Regions from separate parts of the Lacticaseibacillus parahuelsenbergensis genome, predicted to be linked through region 1. Evidence: predicted binding sites of a transcription regulator. Region 1 holds the regulator's gene; each other region holds the start of a gene.

Region 1 (6,070 bases):
ATGCCAGTGCGAAAACTTACAAGCACAATCAACCGACAACAACGGTCGAATATGCCGCAGAAGGGGCAACCGGCACTGTGCGTGATTACACAACAGCCTTGAAGAAGGAACTCAACAGCACGATTACCTTAAAAGGCAAAACACCGCACAATTATCGTTACCTAACAACCAGCCTGCCGTTGCAACGCTCAAAGAAGAAGCTTCTCAGCCTTGACGATTTCAAGACGAAACAGACCGCTTCAAGTTCTGAGTCAAGCTCAGCGACGAGTAACTATTCATATAGTGAAGAATCGCAATATAGCAGCGAGCCTACTTCTTCGCAGGTTTCGGTAGCGCCAACGCCTTCTGCTGCGCCAAGTGTGGAAAGTGAACACAGCCAAAGCAATAATACCGGACAAGCTGGTGGTACTGCAGGCAATCATTCGAACGGAAGCACTGGTACATCAACCAACAACGGTGGTGGTAATGGCCAGTCAACCCAGAACAATGTGCCAGACAACAGCCAAACGCCTTCTTCTACGCCACCGTCTAGCACTCCTTCCGCCAATAGCAATCACTAACAGAATTACAATTTGTTTCAGACGATCAATTTAAGCAGTGTTTGAGATCACATTCATCTCTAACACTGCTTTTTTCGTCAACACATCATGGTCATCTAACAAGGCAAAACACACCGCTTTTGACGACACCCCGCGCCTGCGCTAAACTTGCAGTCATGGCGTGCCTTTTACGTCCCCCAGCATTTTCATGATTCTTATTCACCAGCCACCGGAGGCTATTATGATCAACTTATCTGCCAATAAGCTATCACCTCGCGAGCAATACAAACTGCTGTCTGGCAGCATCATTCCCCGCCCCATCGCGTGGATCACGACGCAAAGCACGGCCGGCGTCATCAACCTGGCGCCATTTTCATTTACAACCGGCATCTCCAATCAGTTGCCATTGCTATCTGTGTCCATCTTGCGTGATGGCCAGCAGCCAAAAGACACGGCGGCGAATCTTTTGGCCCGCCATGAAGCGGTCGTGCACATGGTGAGCATCGATCTCACCAAGGCAATGAATCAAACTGCTGCCCGCTTAACACCGGATCAAAGTGAATTGAACCTGATTGATCTGCCATTGGTGGCCAGTACTGAAATTCAGGTGCCTGGGTTGCAAGCCGCGCGTATTCGCTTTGAAACGCAACTTTATCAATATGTACCGATTCGTGATCGTGCCGGGGTGATCGTCACGGATCTCTTTATTCTGGAAGTTCGGCAGTTCCACTTTGCCGATACGGTGCTCGATTTGCCAAGCTTACACATTAATCCTGCCGCTTTAGCACCGGTAGCTCGCCTCGCCGGTCCTACTTATGCCGAACTTGGTCAAACTTTTACGTTACGGCGGCCAAAATAATTTATAAGGAAGTGTTGGTATTTGACCGCATTTATCTCAAGCGTCTTTGGCGTTTTGGAAATTCTCATTTTGATCATTCTCGGCTATTTTCTGACCGCCCGCGGCTGGTTTAATAACCATTCGAGTAAAGTCATTGCCAAAGTTGTCACCCAAGTTGCCTTGCCTGCTTATATGATCGTGACCATCGCATCGAAGTTCACGGCCGGCATGCTGCTGCGGTTATTGCCAAACTTGTTGTTCCCGGTCTTGTCCATGATGATGCTTTTCGCGTTGTCCTTTTTGGTGTGTTACCTGTTAAAAGTTCCAAAGTCGCGAAAAGGCACATTTAAGTCCATGTTTTTCAACTCCAACACGGTCTTTATCGGCCTGCCGGTTAACCTGGCCTTGTTCGGTCCTCGCAGTTTGCCTTATGTCTTGGTCTATTACATGGCCAACACGACAATTTTTTGGACCATCGGCGTCTACCTTATTCAAGGCGATGGCCCCAAACCAGCCCGCTTTAACCTTAAAAAGGCTTTGGGGAAAGTTTTCTCCCCACCTTTACTGGGTTTCATGTTGGGAATTGTGTTGGTCTTGCTGAATATCAAGTTGCCGACTTTTTTGATGTCTGATCTGACTTATATCGGCGATTTGACGGTCCCGGGCTCCATGTTCTTTATCGGCATCGCCTTACACGAAGCCGGGTGGAGCCAACTGCGTCTCAGCAAGGAAGCACTCGGTATCTTCAGCGGCCGCTTTCTTTTTGCCCCACTGTTGATGACGGCACTGGTCGCCTTTGCACCAGTGCCGACGCTGATGAAGCAAATCTTCATCCTGCAATCCTGCATGCCAGTCATGACCAATGCGCCGGTGGTTGCGAAACTTTATGACGCCGACGCTGACTATGCTGCGATCATGGTCACGGAAACCACGCTTCTATCCATGATCGTCATTCCCATCGTCATGACCTGCATTCAATTCATTCACTAGGAGACCGCCATTGAAAAAATTAGTCTGGCTCATGTTATTACTTATCTTGAGTGGTTGTTCTCAAGGCACGCCGACTGCCAAATCATCAACTCGGTCAACCACCAGTGAACGGACATCAAAGCCGGCAAAAGCCCGGAAAAAAGCAAAAAAAGCTGCGCCTAAAGCAACCTTGTCCACCCTGGTCGGTCACGCATTTGTCCAACAGGATGACCAAAAGAAAGCGATCCGCGTGTTGTCGTCCACCAGTGGCTATTACCTCGAAACGCTGTCAAACCAAGACGGTGATTTTGAAAGTACGGATCAAGGTATCTTTGCGGCCCAACTGACTTTAAAAGGGCGAATCTTCACCTTCACCGGCAAAGCCCAACCCCAGGCCACCAGCAACACGGTTCAATTCCAACTTACCAAAAAAGGATTATTGAAGCAGCTTCCGGATGGTCCATTTTACAAAAAGGTACCAAAAGATGACCTTGATCAGCTTAACCGTCCTTGATGGTAGCGACTGTCACCTCAACAAAAAAGCATTTGCCACGCACACTCAATTGAATGTACGCGGCAAATGCTTTTTTAGCTTGGTCTATTATTACTGGCACTTATACAAGCGCAGGACGATACAAACTCACAACGATACCGAGAATCGTCACATCCGGGAAAAACATGTCTTCCATATCGTCATTTTCCGGATGAAGGCGAATGCCGTTCTTTTCTTTGTAAAAGCGCTTGACGGTGGCTTCATCTTCTTCGGTCATCGCCACGACAATCTGCCCATTTTCGGCGTCGTTTTGCTTCTTGACAATAATCTGATCACCATCAAGGATCCCGATCTTGATCATGGAGCTGCCTTGAACCCGAAGCATAAACAGCTCATCGGCCGAGTATGGTAGGTCATCCGGCACCGGGAAATAGTCATCGATATTCTCTATAGCGGTAATCGGCACCCCAGCCGCAACAGTCCCGACAATCGGAATGCCTTCTGCCTGAACGCCAATATAATCGCGTCCTGCTGCAGTCACTTCAATCGTGCGCGGTTTGGATGGGTCTTTTGCAATTAATCCAGCGGCCAACAGCTTCTCTAAGTATGCTGCGACGGTGCTAGACGAACTAAGGCCAACTGACTTACCAATCTCGCGAACCGTGGGTGGATACCCATGATCCTCGATTGCGTCATAGATGGTTTGTAAAATCTGTTTCCAACGTTTTTGACTCGCTTGTGTTGGCATCCGCTCACCGCTCCGTTCTCATTTGTTACACTCAGCATACCAAACCGAACGAACGTTTGCAATCATTTTCGCCGTCGTTACACGAAAAAATCCGCAGTCATCACGGCTGCGGATCATTTCATCAAATTAGTTATGCAATAATGGCATCTTATGCATCTGACGCCGATCACATCTGCTCTTGATGACTGCATAGAAGAAGCTTAGGAAAATATCCAGAGCCATCAACAAGATGCCGGCCGTCGCATAGTTGCTAAATAACAGCAATGTTGCGACCAGGGTCAGAGTTATTAATGTCCATTTAGCCCCGCGAAGTAAATTCATATGGGGTCACTCCTCTCCGTATCGGTAAAACCGACATTGACTCACCGTTTTGGTTATGACTTTATCATACCTGATTTTTTTGATTTGTAAAGCTTTTGTATATGTAAAATTTACATTTTATGCCCTTATTTAGGCATTTTTAATATTTGTAACGGCAAATCGGCGTTTTTGTAAATTTATTGTAACGGCGTCGATACCTTCTTCTGACCATTTTAGTTAACCCGAGCCTCGAAAAATCATGGCTAGTCTAGTATCATTGTTATACAGAAGCATCCGACGTCTGGCGGGTAGAAACTTCGAAAAAAATGACTCGCGTGCAATCAGCTGCCTTGTAAAAAACGGCAACTGCACGTCGAAGTTTTTCTTGGTTCACCACAGATCTCATGCTCGACTTGTCGTCTTTTGTAAAGGTTACCAATGACATCGCTGATTAAATCGCGTCATAACCTTTAACGTCCTTAGAGGAGGATCGCCTGTGAAACGTACCGACTCATGGTTCTACCGCCGCTTCATCAACAACAAGTTCATGGTCTTCTTAATTGACCTGCTTTTGGCCTTGCTGGTTATTTTTGTTTTTACCAAAATTGCCTGGGTGTTCCAGCCTGTGGTCGATTTTCTCGGTATCATCGCACCGCCGTTCATTTTCGCCGGTATTCTCTTCTATTTGACAGTTCCGATCATTAATCGCCTTGAAAAAACCGGGCTGCATCGCGGTTGGGCGATCGCGTTACTATTCGTCGTTTTGATCGGTCTTCTCGTCTGGGGGCTATTGCGTTTCATTCCGGCGGTGAGCAACCAGATCACCAGCATCGTTGATTCAGCGCCGCAAATTTTTACGGAAATCGGTAAATGGCTGGATGATTTGAATGATAAGCAAAATGTTTTATCGCAACATGACCTCAACAACATCGCCAGCGAAGTTCAAACATTCTTCACCGGCAAGCAAGGTGCTTTCGTCACCGGTACCATCTCGCAGCTGCAAAATCTGATTGGCATTGTCGGCAATGTTGTCATCACGATTTCGACAGCACCGATCATTCTCTTCTTCATGCTTAAAGACGGCGACAAGTTCACGCCGATGGTGCTGCATATTATCCCCACCAAGTTACGTGGATCCGTGAAACAAATGCTGCACGAGATGAATGAAAAAGTCGGTTCATATGTTCAGGGCCAAATCACGGTTGCGCTGTGTGTGGCCATTATGTTCATGATCGGTTATTCGGTGATTGGCCTGCGTTATGGCTTGATTTTCGGCTTGCTGGCTTGCCCATTGAACCTAATTCCTTACTTTGGTTCGGCACTGGCAATGATCCCGCCACTTATCATGGGCGCGTTGACGTCGCCAAAAATGATTCTCGCGGTCATTGTCGTTTTCTTCATTGAATGGCTAATTGAAACGCAACTTATTTCGCCACTGGTAATGGGCAGCAAGCTCGAGCTGCATCCCATTACCATCGTGGTGGTCTTGCTCACGGCCGGCAATCTCTTCGGTTTAGTCGGTGTTATCCTTGGCATCCCGGGTTTTGCCGTTTTGAAAATTGTCGTGACCCGATTCTTCAGTTGGTACCAGCAGGTTTCCGGTTTGTACGAATCTGACAGTCCCACTGATGATGTCGATCAAAAAGGAGTCCCTCATGAATAGTTTTGATGTTTTACTAATCGGCCTTGATGTCGTCTTGATTGCACTCGCCGGTTATTATCTGTATTGGCAACATAAAATCAATTTTGCTTCACGTTATGCGGTTTCGCAACTCGTTTGGGCGGTGTTGCTTGGCTTTTGGTTCATGACAACCCGCGTCAACAACATGCCGTATATTGTGTTCATTTCAATCTTCCTAGTGTTATCCATTATGGCGGGCACAGGTGGCTTGGCCCCAACGCGACTCATTGCAAATGGGTTGCTGGCCCGGGTTATTCCGTACACCAACATGTCCAGTATCACGTTGACACCTGTCAGTCTGCCTAATGGCCAGGAATGGGTCGTTGCGGTTTTCGCCCTTAGTAAGCGCCGCATGGTCCGGCTAACGTTTCAGGCAAGTCTTCAGAACCTGATGACTGAATTAACAAAAGTACTTCCTAAAACAGTCCCGGTTACTGTGCAGCGGATGAACTAATCGCGAACTAACCATTGCTGCCACTTAAAAAACGCTTCGGAAATTTTC
Region 2 (6,070 bases), 710 kb from region 1:
TTTTTGCATCATGACGATTCGTTGGCAAATCGTAAGCGCCTTCATTTTAAAGATACGCTTGCTGAACCATGGGTTACTTATCCGGATGATTATTTCCTGGGGCAGATGCTTCACGAAGCCTACAAGAATCAGATGGTTGATTTTCCGCATGTGGTGGCGCATTTTACCACGCCATATCAACTTACGCAGTTTGTTAATCACACCGGCGTGAATACTGCCTTGCCGACGAGTTTCGTAACGGCTCACGCTGATCAAATAAAGGCCCACGCAGTTTCATTCGAACCGGCGATTCGCTTTGAGACCTCGTTCGTCTATCGCAAAGAAAAGGCCGACATTCCGCGGATTGCGAACTTTTTCAAGACGTTTGATGCTTATCTGGCAGAAAAAGATTATCTGTCGCGGGTCGGCGAAAACAGTGGTAAGATTGAAAGGTAAATATTGAGCTGAGGAGCGATCGATTAATATGACGACTTTGATTTTTGGACATCAAAACCCAGATACGGATGCGATTACCAGTGCCATGAGCTGGGCCGAGTTTCAAAAGCAGGCGGGCAACACAGATGTTGAAGCAGTAGCACTCGGTGAACCAAATGACGAGACCAAGTTTGTTTTGGATCATTTCAAGGTTCAAGCACCGCGGGTCATTAAAACTGCAGCAAATGAAACTGACACTGTGATGTTGGTGGACCATAACGAATTTCAACAGAGTGTTGCTGATATCGAGGACGTGCAGATTGCGTCAGTGGTTGATCATCACCGGATTGCGAACTTTCACACCGCTGCACCGCTGTTCTATCGCGCAGAACCGGTTGGCAGCACGAACACCGTGATTTTCGAACTATTTCAGGAACACGGCTACACGATCTCGCCAACACTGGCTGGCTTGATGGCATCGGGGTTGATTTCCGACACATTGTTGCTGAAATCGCCGACTGCCACGGACAAGGACAAAAAGATTCTTCCTGAAATGGCTAAAATTGCCGGAATTGATTTGCAATCATACGGCTTAGCTATGCTGAAGGCCGGCACAAACTTAGCTGCTAAGTCTGATATGGATATTATTGAAGGCGACGCCAAGAGCTTCACAATGGGCGGCAAGTCGATCCGGATCGGCCAGGTCAATACCGTTGACTTGGATGACATCTATGCGCGTCAGGATGATCTATTGAACGCCATGACCAAGGAAGCACAGGCAAAGGGTTATGACGACTTCCTGCTGATCGCGACGGATATTTTGAACAGCAACTCAACCGGCTTTGCTGTTGGTGCGGATCGCGATAAAGTCGCGGCAGCATTTAACGAAAAGTTTGATACGAACGCTCGTTTGGCATTGCCTGGAGTAGTTTCACGTAAAAAGCAAGTCGTGCCACCGATGCAAAAAGTATTTGAAGGTTGATCTGTCCGTTTTACGAATATAGTTAATTAAGTCGCAGCTGAACACCTTGGCTGCGATTTTTTGTGTTGTTTAAGTTGGCAAGATGGTAGAGCACTTAAGCTAAACTAAACACTTAAGCTAAACTAAAGCGGATTCATTCGATTGAAAGCAGATGTCCTGACGATGATGATCATGCGTGGTTAGCAAATTTTTGTGAGTTAAGATTTGATGTAGACTTGATTGACCGTATGAGTGACGGAAATTTACGCAACGTTTAACTGATCGGTTCAATGAGCACACGAGAGCTAGATTTGCGTAATTTGAGTTAACTTCCCAGAAAATCTACGAAATCAACGATCTGCCCACTACTTCGTATAATATATATTATGTAAACTAGAATGGATATCCAGAACGCGGAACTTTTCTCAGTTTTTCCCGTGGCAGTAAATTCTCGCCAGCACTCCCCCACTCGTGGGTATCGGAAATTTTTAACAGCAACGAGATCGGCCCAAAAGCAGCGGTTTGATTCGAGGTTAAGAATTTTTTGCAAATTTTATGTACGATGACTGATCAGCAAACTTTATGCAGATGTTTTGGCTTAAACGGACATTTATCGGATAATCAGTAAATTTGCCCAGACTGGCAGAAATCAATCAATTGTTGCATGATTGCCACTTTTGTGATGGCCGCATATTTTGGCTGATTGCTGATTCATGATGAATTGCTGAAGCTTGTTCAAAATTGTAGCCAAACAACAACCACCAACTGAATTTTTCCAGTAGCAAGCAGCATCCAGTGCTGCAGACGGCGAATTTTAAAGTTCGGTGGTGCGAGCGAGTTTTCATACATAAATTCGGATCAATAAACACGTTTAAGAATTAACGGGATTTGGCGACCTTAACCAGGCTTTGACGTTTACCTTTGGATAAAGCTAGAACTTTATTCAATACAGTCTCACATCATTTTGCCGAAACAATCTGCGTTAAATCGCGGTTAAGTCGCTCATCTTCCTCGGCACCAGCCTCTTTTTTCAGGTATACTAGCATTATCTAGAAGAAAACATATGTTCGAGGTGATGCTGTTTGTCGACTCAGAATTATCCAAAATTAATCCACGCCATGCTGCCCTCTTTGCCTGACTACATTCAGGACTACTATCACAGTCAAAAAGCAATTCCGATTGCTGACTCTACCCTTTACCAGTATCTGCATTTTTATCAGGAATTTCTTGAATGGCTGATCACTAGCGGCGTGACGACCGCCACTTCCCCGCAATCTGTGCCGCTTGAAACGCTGGAACACCTTTCTTTACGCGATGCGCAGGCTTTTATGGCTTATCTGCTAGAGCGGCCTTCCAAAACGCATCCAAATAAACGGATGACGCGGCGCAGTGTTGCCTTGCGATTGGTGGGCATTAAGGCACTTTATCGATTTTTGACCGAGGAAAGTGAACCGCATGAAGACGGTGAGCCTTACTTTTACCGCAATGTCTGGAATAAGGTTAAATTAAAAACCCATGCCGAGACGACGGCTTATCGCAATCACAAATTGCAGGAAATGCTGTTTGTGGACGGTGAAGATGCTAAGTTTTTGCATTGGCTGGATCAGGTTTATGCCCATCAGTTACCTTCGAAGCAACGGGCTTACTTTAATGCAGCCAAACAGCGCAACTTGGCGATTATTGCGTTGCTGTTTGGGTCTGGTGTGCGTGTGAGCGAGCTGGTTAATATGAATCTGGAAGATTTGAATATGGATCGCCACACGGTGCAGGTTGTGCGCAAAGGCAATTTCCAGGATCGGGTGAATTTTGCGGACTGGATTGACCCCTATCTTGCCGCGTATTTACAACAACGCGCGGCCATCATTGGTTACCAAAAGCCGACGTCGCCGCTGTTTGTGACGCAGATCGGTCAAACTGTGAAGCGGATTCGCCAAAATACGATTGAGGCCTTTTTTAAACGTTACACGACGGCTTATGGTCGACCGTCCACGCCGCATAAAGCGCGACATACTTTAGGGACGAATATTTATACGGTAACCAAGGATGTGCAACAAGTGGCCGATCAGCTTGGGCAGACGACCACAAGTGCGACTGATCTCTATATTAACCTGAGCGATAAGCGCGGGAAAGCTGCGCTGCGTGAGGTTTCTGAAACAGCAGCCAAGGCGTTGGATCGGCACACCCAACAACCGCATGAAAACTAGTGCGCCTGAATTAGCCTAGAAGGGTGTTATTCAGGCGTTTTTGCATGGACAGGCTTATAATGAAGCCAGTTAGCATAAGGGTAAATAGAAAGGCGTGATTCATTGTGTTGGATGTTAAGGATTCAGTGAACCGGCTGGCTTGGACCACCGAGCACCATTTTCTGCATATTCAGGCGCGGCATGATTTCATGCGGGCTTGGGCCGTTCAATTCGAAATGGCTTATACGGATTTTCGGGTGATTCAGATGGCCTTACAGCTTGGCGGTGAGCAGTATCATGATCTGCTAAAGCGGTTTGCGGCTGCCTATGAAGCAGTTTATCCATTCGAATACGCATTTGCGGCAGGTGGCCTTGCCGGTTTTGATGAGCAATTCGCCGATAAAATGGCCGATTATCAAACCGCTGAACAAAACCTGCTTAAGCTGATTGCCGAGATTAAAGCCTTGCAGCCGGCTTGAGACATAACAACTAAAAATGCCGTTTCTGACAGTATCGTTGTAGACAAACGATGGGTCAGGAACGGCACTTTTTTAGAGTTTTGGTGGTTACCGGACTATCACCAGCGTCCCCTTACCTACCTGCGACTGGTTGGCTGGCGGCGGGAAACGATGCGGTAATAAACATTGCCGGTCAGACGATACATTAACACGTAGATCACGGCAAAAATGGCTAACGTGATGAGTGAAACGGTCAGGAAGAATTGCCAATCAGGCAAGCCAAACAGCATCATGATTCGCTGAACGAATGGCAAGGCAAAGCCAACGTGGATGGCAGCGACGACCAACGGCAGATAAAACAGCATGAGTAGTTGGCTGTTGATGGTTGACCGCACCTCGCGCAGGCTTAAGCCGACTCGCTGGAGAATGGTGTAACGCCGCTCATCAGCATAACCTTCTGCCAGTTGCTTGTAATAAAGAATCAGCAAAGTTGCCAAGATAAACGTGGCACCAAAGACGATGCCGAGAAACAGAAAGCTGCTCATCATGCTGGCGGTATCGTCGTAGTTGACGGCGCGGGACTGAACAGTGTCAGGAAGTGCGATGCCACTTTTGTTTAAATCTTGATACAGCTTAGTTTGGTTGACATGACTGCCGCTCAACATTAAATCCTGATTCGTGGTGACATCTGTTTTAAGCTCGGCCATGGTCTTTTTCGGGTACAAATGATGCAATGCCGCGAGCATTTGTGTTTCAGATGGAAATGCGACGAAAAGATTGGGAATAAACGTTTTCGGTGCATTGGGAAAGCTTGAAACCCGCGTTGCGACATGATAAGTTTGCTTCCCGATTGTCAGAGTATTGCCAGCGAAATGATTGGACGTGTAAATAAGAATATTGTTTCCATTCAGCGAACGGTGTTGTCCAGTGTAACGATTATAGTTCGCAATGGTCATCAACTGGACGCTGCGGGCATTGTCAAAGCCAAACGGTCCGTTGATACTGCTTTGGGAATTCAACCGGTTTTTTTCACGCAATGCCAACGTGCTGGAAGGGCCAGTAAACGTGCGAATTGACCGGATACGGACGTGATGGGTTTTGGCCAGCTCGGTGACGCGATTGGCAGCTTCGGCATCATTTGTTTTAAGGGAGTATGATAAGTCGACTGGCGTTTGTGCGTTAACGATTTCATTGATGCCAAAGAAAAGCGTGGCGGTCGTGGCCAGCGTAATGAGGGTCATGGTCACCAAAATGGCAATTGATGCTAAACCGGCGCCGTTTTGTTGCATTCGGTAAAGCAGATTCGAGACATTAATGAAATGCTTAGGCTGGTAGTAATAGTTTTTTCGACGCCGCAGCCATTTTAAGACAAAAACCGAACCCGACGTGAATAAGCCATATGTTCCTGTGATGACCAGTATGACCGCAAAGAAAAACATGCTCATGGCTTCCAGCGGATTGGTGATGACAACGGCCAGTGTATAGCCGGCGATTAAACATACAAGGCTGAAAATCAGCGTGAACCACGCAATCTTCGGTTCCCGCTCACCGGCGCTTTGTTCGCGAACAATGTCAATTGGCTGCTTGCGAATAAGCCAGATTTCATCGATGAACATTAAGATGATGAAGAGTCCGATTGTGATGATGCCGGCAATGCTGAAAGCTTGTTGGCTCAGACCAAACTCAAGGTGGTGGTTGACATGCAGCACCTTGGCCAGTGTCAGATAGCTAATCCGCGACAGGACTGTTCCCAAAGCACCGCCCAATAGCAATGTTGTCAACAGAAGCAGCAATTTTTCGATGGCCATCATTTTGCTGAGTTCGCCTTTGCCAAAACCGATGATGTTGTACAAACCGAGCTGACGGATGCGTTGCTTGCGAAGAAAATTGTTGGCATAAATCACTAAAATGATGGAGACGATTGCGGTAATGACCGAGCCAAACATGAACAGCGATCTGCCAGCCGAAGCGCCAAATTCGCTGAACAGAACATCACTGCTGGCATAGGCATTTAGCATGATCAGATTGATTGCCATTAGGAAGCTGGTGGTGAT
Region 3 (6,070 bases), 1.2 Mb from region 1:
AAGGCAACAGCGCTGATATGTACGGGCTGAAAATTCCCGACGAATTAGCTCAACCAGACGGCACAACCGGCAAGATGGCGATGGCAGTCGGCGACAGAGCAGTTACCTGGGCACTAAGCGCAAACGGCCAAAGTAATGCCGAATATACCATTGTCGCCATCTATTCAAACGCAGCGCATGCACGTTACGGCGGTAAATACGTCTACCTATTTACGTTGCACAATGGCCAGCCTGAGGTACTTGTTACCGGGCAAAATCAAGGAAACGAGAATAACTGGATATACTTTGGTGAAACGCGGAATGAGGCGTTGCGTGAGGGTTTTGCTAAGATTGTAAAGGGCGATTAAAGCCGTACACGTTTCGTTTTGGACCATTAATGTACAAATGGCTCGGAGAACTTGTTGCCCGGTCTCCTAAATCTGCGCTGCTTTTTCTTAAATCAAACAAACACTTGTAAAAATTTTTAAGAGAACGCAAAAGAGGATCCGCAACGATCCTCTTTTTGTGTCATTTCATTAATTTTTCTCGCATTTAAACAAAAGAGCCAGTCTCGAGAGTTCCGAAAAATGACGCTCACAAACAGTGGGACATCTCTATACCTTAAGTGAATTCAACTTTGAGTTTCTTGCCGATTGCAAAGGCATTTTTGCTCATGGTATCGAAGCTAGTATTCTGGCCGTGTTCAATTCGTGCAATTGTTGACTGCGGAACATGCGCCCGATTTGCTAGTTCCCGTTGCGTCAATCCAGCGCGTTCACGCGCATTCATCAGTGCCACCGCACTCTCAAGTTTGGCAGATTCCGCATCAACCCCCGCCTTGAACTCAGGGTCTTTAAGTTGTTCAGCGAGATAATCGTTAAAAAGAACGTTCTTTGCCATGCTGAATACCTCTTCTTGATAAACAAAGTATAGATGGAAGATCTCAGCGTTTACAGGTATGGTTCTATGTGACGCTTACGTTTTCTTTACATAGCACTACACCTCTCAGGATAAAACAACAAAACACCTAGGTCCTAAAAATTAATTCAAAACTAAATTTTCTTAACTTCAATTTGGTCCGAATTCCCGAAAAAAACAATAGCAATTGATAGTATCGACGTCTGCAGTGCATAAGTCATGAAAACTCCAGTCATAAAGACCCAAACAAAGTAAACTGTTTCTCCAAGAATGCTTTTATAGTTAACAAGGATTTGAAGAGCTATCGTCAATATCAGTGTCATAAAAGCACTTAACAAAGAATAAAGCAATATCCGTGGCAAATCCTTTTTGAATCTTGAATGCTTCAAACTAAGGAAAAACGTAGAACGACTCATAGAAATAATCATGCCGTAGAAGGCTGAATAGAAGCCTATAACGATCGACACAAAACCAACAACAGAACCAAGAACAGCTTTAAACCCTAAAAGATTTGAATAATCAAATCCATACATATTCTTGAGGACTACTGCTCCAACCAAAAAAGCAATTGCTGTTGCAAAAGGGAGTAACATGTAAATCCATCGTCGTTTATCACGCACTTTGGAATCCCTCCTAGGTTCTAAACTGGCTACATATTCCATTTCAAGTTCTTAATCACCTTATCTTGATACTTATCAATAGTCACGTATATTCTATACATTTCTTCTTCAACAGCCTCTTGATTAAGATGGTATTTTTTTTGCTGACCTTCAACAATTTTTGAGATGGAGAACTTGGAGTAAGTTTGGAGTTTCCCATTCAAAAGATCATACAGTTCTATAGGAGCGTCACCTTCTTTGCCAGCAAAAACGGCAGATGACAAAATAGTTTGGTTGTTCTGAATTTCTGAAATCAGAGATAACATCTCTTCCCTTTTTAAATCAGGCTCTCCCCGACTAGAGGAAAGTAGGAGATCCATCTGAGAGCCACCTGCCTTGGAAAACAGCTCCGAAAATTGTCCAAGCACTTTCGAAAAGCCCTGATCAAAGTTTGTAACTTGGCTAGATGCAAACTTTAACTGCAGTCGGCGAAAATTCGTAACTTTCTTCACTTTCTTAATAATATCCAAGTCAGGTACGGGTCTAAAGGAGAGTAGAAGGTTATCATTAGTGTGTTTTTCCTCATATTTTTGCTTCAGATACTCCCGAACGCCCGAAATTGAAAGGGAATGACTATTTCGCTGAAGCATAACAGCGCACGTCTTAGCATCAAAAAAGCCGCTAATATCCTCCGCAATATAATCATCAGAATCTAACACTATATCGGTCATTTTTTCAGTGTCCTGTTTCGTTGACGCTAATCCTTCATCTCGCATTCTAACCATATGAAAATAAGTTATGTCCGGGTTTTGCGGCATTACATGTATAGAATCCATACGTACCGGTGTACCAAAGTAATGCCCGATTCTGTCATTTCCCTTTAAGTTGTGAATGTCATTTAACAAATCGGTTAAGTCAACAAAGAATTCATTACCCTCGTCATCTTCGCTGTATGGTACAAAAAAATCAAAACGCACTGACTGTTTAATATCTGCCATAGCTGCATCCTCCAAATATTGTTGTTATCTTAGTATAACAAAAATAATGGTGGGTAGGTCCTTTCACCAACAAACAATATTAGGTGTACGAGTATTATATACGAACGTATATTCGATGATCAACTGGTAAGAGTCTAACACGGCCCGCGGCACTTTATTCCCGCAATCAGAAGTCGCTTTATTTCGGCCGTATATCGCGATCCTTGGCAGGCTTAAAACGACTTTTTATTTTCAACGAAACCCTGTCATGTCACTTTGTTCCGGTATGTTAATCGACGCACGCTTAAGCCAACGGGGGAACCATCACCCATTTACAGAAGCCTTCCAAATGCTGCTTGCTTCAGCGACTGGAAGGCTTTTAATCTCTTGGACTATTCATTGTCTTTAGTTTCTCGGTAAGCGTACGATTGTGCAGTACATTTAAAACGGCTCCGATGTCTCTTATGCTGTTAAGGAATACCGGAGTCGTTGTTTTCTGCCGTTCTACGTGAATAGTTTTTCTGAACCTGCGGCGACCATGGTAAATAATCCTGTAGCGCCTTAGAATTGTCAGGAACAGGGAGGTTGGGTAATTCAGTAAATAGGTATTCAGGATATTTTCGGCAGTCGAGTCCTTTGGCCTCGGCCGAACGTATGACACTCAAAATAATCCCGCTTGACCGCGTTCCTTTGAAGCTTTTAGAAAACAGCCAGTTCTTTCGGCCAATCACGAGCTCTTTGATGGCGCGCTCAACGGAGTTATTTGATAGTTTCAAACAGCCGTCCAATAAAACATTTTCCATGGCTTCACGTTGACTGAGTATATACGGCCAAGTTTGGATTGCGGTAAAACTTGGAGGGTTTCGCACCATGTAAAGAACTTGGATAGCTCTTCTTTTAGTTTGGCCTGCCGCTTTTCATAGCGCTGTTCCGGCGTGAGCAGTTTCCAATTCCGCTCCAGCTTGAACATACGGTCGCAGTAGCAACCCCTTTCTTGGCTTGACTCTTTGTTGTGCTCTGTCGCCACATTCCCCCAAAAAAACTTACGGCGGATATGGGAAAGACAAGCCACCCGTGTGACTTAATCAAATTTCTCATACACTTGATAACCGTCAGTTTGAAGATAATGGGTATAACCGTTAAGAAAGTGCTGCGGGATCTCAGCACCACGAGAATTGGCGTGCTCGTACAGAATGATCTGCTTATCTTCTGCGTGCCTGGAAGCGAAGACCCAGTAATAGGTCTTTACCTTTTCACTTTCTAAGACCCGATAGCTGGTTTCATCGGCGTGAACCACGTCCTGTTTGAGCAGCGCTTGATGCATCAGCTCATAAAGACTCGCCAGTCCATAGTCGCAAGCCAAGATATGCCAGTTGGTAATCTGTTGGCGTGTCAGGCGCAGTCCGGCTTCTTCCCAGTCTTTTTCCTTGCGGTAAATGGGAACTTCTTTGCGATACTTCTCGATCATCGTCTGAGTGAGAATACTTGGTGAAGCAAAACTATCAGGAATCAACGGTTGTGCCTCTGCGGCTTTTTTAATCACGCTGTGATCCAATTGATTTGTACACTGACGGCACTCATAGGCGTGCTGATAGTAAACGTGCACCTCGAAGTATTCCGGAATTCTAACGGGTTCACGGCTGGTAATCATGGTGCAAATATCACACATTTCGGCTGCACAATGTGGACACTGTCGGGCCTCACCGTTCAGCTCACGATGCACCGGAACTTGAGGGTATTGCGCTAACTCCAGGGCCTTCTTACCCTTTTGTTTCTTGTGGCGATTCGGTTTGATCGAAGAGGTCAACTTGGGCGTTAGTCAGGTTTTCACGCTTAACTCCAAAAAGACGATGCTTTAGAAACGCAAGCTCTTCGCGAAGCAGTGCATTTTCTTGCTTGAGCTAGTCATACTTTGTTTGTGTAATGACTGCTTCGACGGGCATTTTGCGTCCTCCGTTCCAAGGATTGAAAAAAATATTTCAAGCGGTGAAATGAAAAGAAAGCCTTTTCTCTAATTTCAGGAAAAGGCTTTCTAAACTAAAGCCGGATTAGTACCCATGACCCGGTGTTATGGGCTGAATCGTGCGGTACTCTTCGATGACTAAACCGTTGACTAACCGCGACATCTGCCGAAAATTCAGTTGGCGAATTTCAGTATGATCACGTGGCCATTGCATATAACCATTTTCAAAGCGTTTGTACAAAAGGAGAAAACCGCTTTTGGTCCAGTACAGCGCTTTGAAACGATCTTTACGGGTACCGCAAAAAATGAACAGCGCATTGTCAACCACAATCATTTTGTACTCTTCTGTGACCAACGCCGCCAGACCGTCAATGTCTTTGCGTAAGTCAGTTCGACCACAAACAATGTAGATATTAGCTTTGACAGGTCGGGAATCATGGGCTATCAACTCCTGCAGAATAATGCGTGCCATCACCTTATCAATGCCGTTGTAAAAAAGCACCTCGGCTTCTTTTAATTTAACTTTGGCGCCAAGTTTTGGCTTGACGACAACCGAGGCATCATATCGTTGGTTTGGGTCATAAAAATACTCCAATATTCTTGATAAACTAAGTATAAATGGAGGATCTCAGCGATTACAGGTACGGTGCTATGTAACGCTTACGCAAAAAAAGCTTACAATCAGTTGATATATCAAGGATTATCAGCTTTTATCTGGTCAGGTGTTACGGGAATGCAGGTTAAAAGCCACCCAGCGGCTCAAAAAAATGGGCAACGAGGTGATTGCTTCAGTGCCGATTGATGATGAAGCGGACCATGTCGTCTATCATGAGCCTGATTATCAGGCAGCCTTTTGGAAAGATCACTATCGGGTGGTCATGCGTTCGGAATGTACTGCTGGCGAATTATTATGGACGCACACTTTCTTAGTTACCAATATGGTCGAGAGTCTCGCAACCTGTTATTCACAGCCTATCGGTGCCGCAGTAACGTTGAAAACGACACCAAAGAACTCAAGGGCAGCTTCGGTTTTGATCAAACCGATAGTTCAACCTTTGTGCGCAATACTGCTCAGGCGTTGATCAGCGGTATTGCCTATAGGCTGATCCAGCTGTTCGAAGTGTGTTTGATACCCGAAAATCCGCGCATCACGATTGACACTTTGCGGTTCCACTTATTCCCATATTACCGGACGCGTAACGCGTCATGCCGGCGAAGTCTGTCTTCATTTAGCCTCCAATTATGGCATTCGTAACTGGTTTGGGTTTGTTAGAACGTAGCCAGAAGCTTTTGCTATTGATGAAGTAACTGAATAGCTGGATCTGATAGACGTAAAAAAAAGGAGGCTGCTGAAAAAGTAGTCTTTTCTCAACTGTGTGTTATAAAAAAATCCAGAAAAATCTGATTTTGTGTCAGATATTTCCGGATTTTTGTCATTTCAAAGGCTTTTACCCCTTACTTTTGTCCCATTAGTTTCATGATTCGCTCCATATTGGCATAAAAGAGCGTGATGGCCCCTTGGAGCGTCATGGCCTCGATGTTATTCGACCAGCTTTGTCGATAGCCATGTTTGGTTTTGAGTTCGACATTCTTCGCTTCAATCCGATACCGCAACTTGGCGGTATCTTGAAAGG

What was found. The regulator LexA, encoded in region 1, represses DNA repair genes until DNA is damaged. The targets are predictions, from matches to a motif close to CNAACANNTGTTNG.
Region 2: the regulator LexA is predicted to act here: its motif matches at 2,432-2,445, upstream of xerS (tyrosine recombinase XerS).
Region 3: the regulator LexA is predicted to act here: its motif matches at 2,596-2,609, upstream of LACPH_RS08915 (DUF6731 family protein).

Annotation. Positions count from the first base shown of each region.
Region 1 covers NZ_CP132482.1:699,946-706,015, reverse strand. The annotation lists gene LACPH_RS03345 (hypothetical protein) at 1-560, shown strand, start outside; gene LACPH_RS03340 (flavin reductase family protein) at 781-1,398, shown strand; gene LACPH_RS03335 (AEC family transporter) at 1,420-2,367, shown strand; gene LACPH_RS03330 (hypothetical protein) at 2,399-2,860, shown strand; gene lexA (transcriptional repressor LexA) at 2,961-3,587, opposite strand; gene LACPH_RS03320 (hypothetical protein) at 3,714-3,908, opposite strand; gene LACPH_RS03315 (AI-2E family transporter) at 4,384-5,550, shown strand; gene LACPH_RS03310 (hypothetical protein) at 5,543-6,022, shown strand.
Region 2 covers NZ_CP132482.1:1,407,519-1,413,588, forward strand. The annotation lists gene LACPH_RS06585 (LysR family transcriptional regulator) at 1-435, shown strand, start outside; gene LACPH_RS06590 (manganese-dependent inorganic pyrophosphatase) at 464-1,396, shown strand; gene xerS (tyrosine recombinase XerS) at 2,458-3,579, shown strand; gene LACPH_RS06600 (hypothetical protein) at 3,684-4,037, shown strand; gene LACPH_RS06605 (FtsX-like permease family protein) at 4,154-6,070, opposite strand, start outside.
Region 3 covers NZ_CP132482.1:1,889,635-1,895,704, forward strand. The annotation lists gene LACPH_RS08900 (DUF4767 domain-containing protein) at 1-347, shown strand, start outside; gene LACPH_RS08905 (helix-turn-helix domain-containing protein) at 601-879, opposite strand; gene LACPH_RS08910 (hypothetical protein) at 1,032-1,517, opposite strand; gene LACPH_RS08915 (DUF6731 family protein) at 1,547-2,494, opposite strand; partial or broken gene tnpC (IS66 family transposase) at 2,944-4,142, opposite strand; gene tnpB (IS66 family insertion sequence element accessory protein TnpB) at 4,522-4,848, opposite strand; partial or broken gene LACPH_RS14305 (hypothetical protein) at 4,852-5,034, opposite strand; gene LACPH_RS08940 (transposase) at 5,347-5,691, shown strand; partial or broken gene LACPH_RS08945 (IS1182 family transposase) at 5,892-6,070, opposite strand, start outside.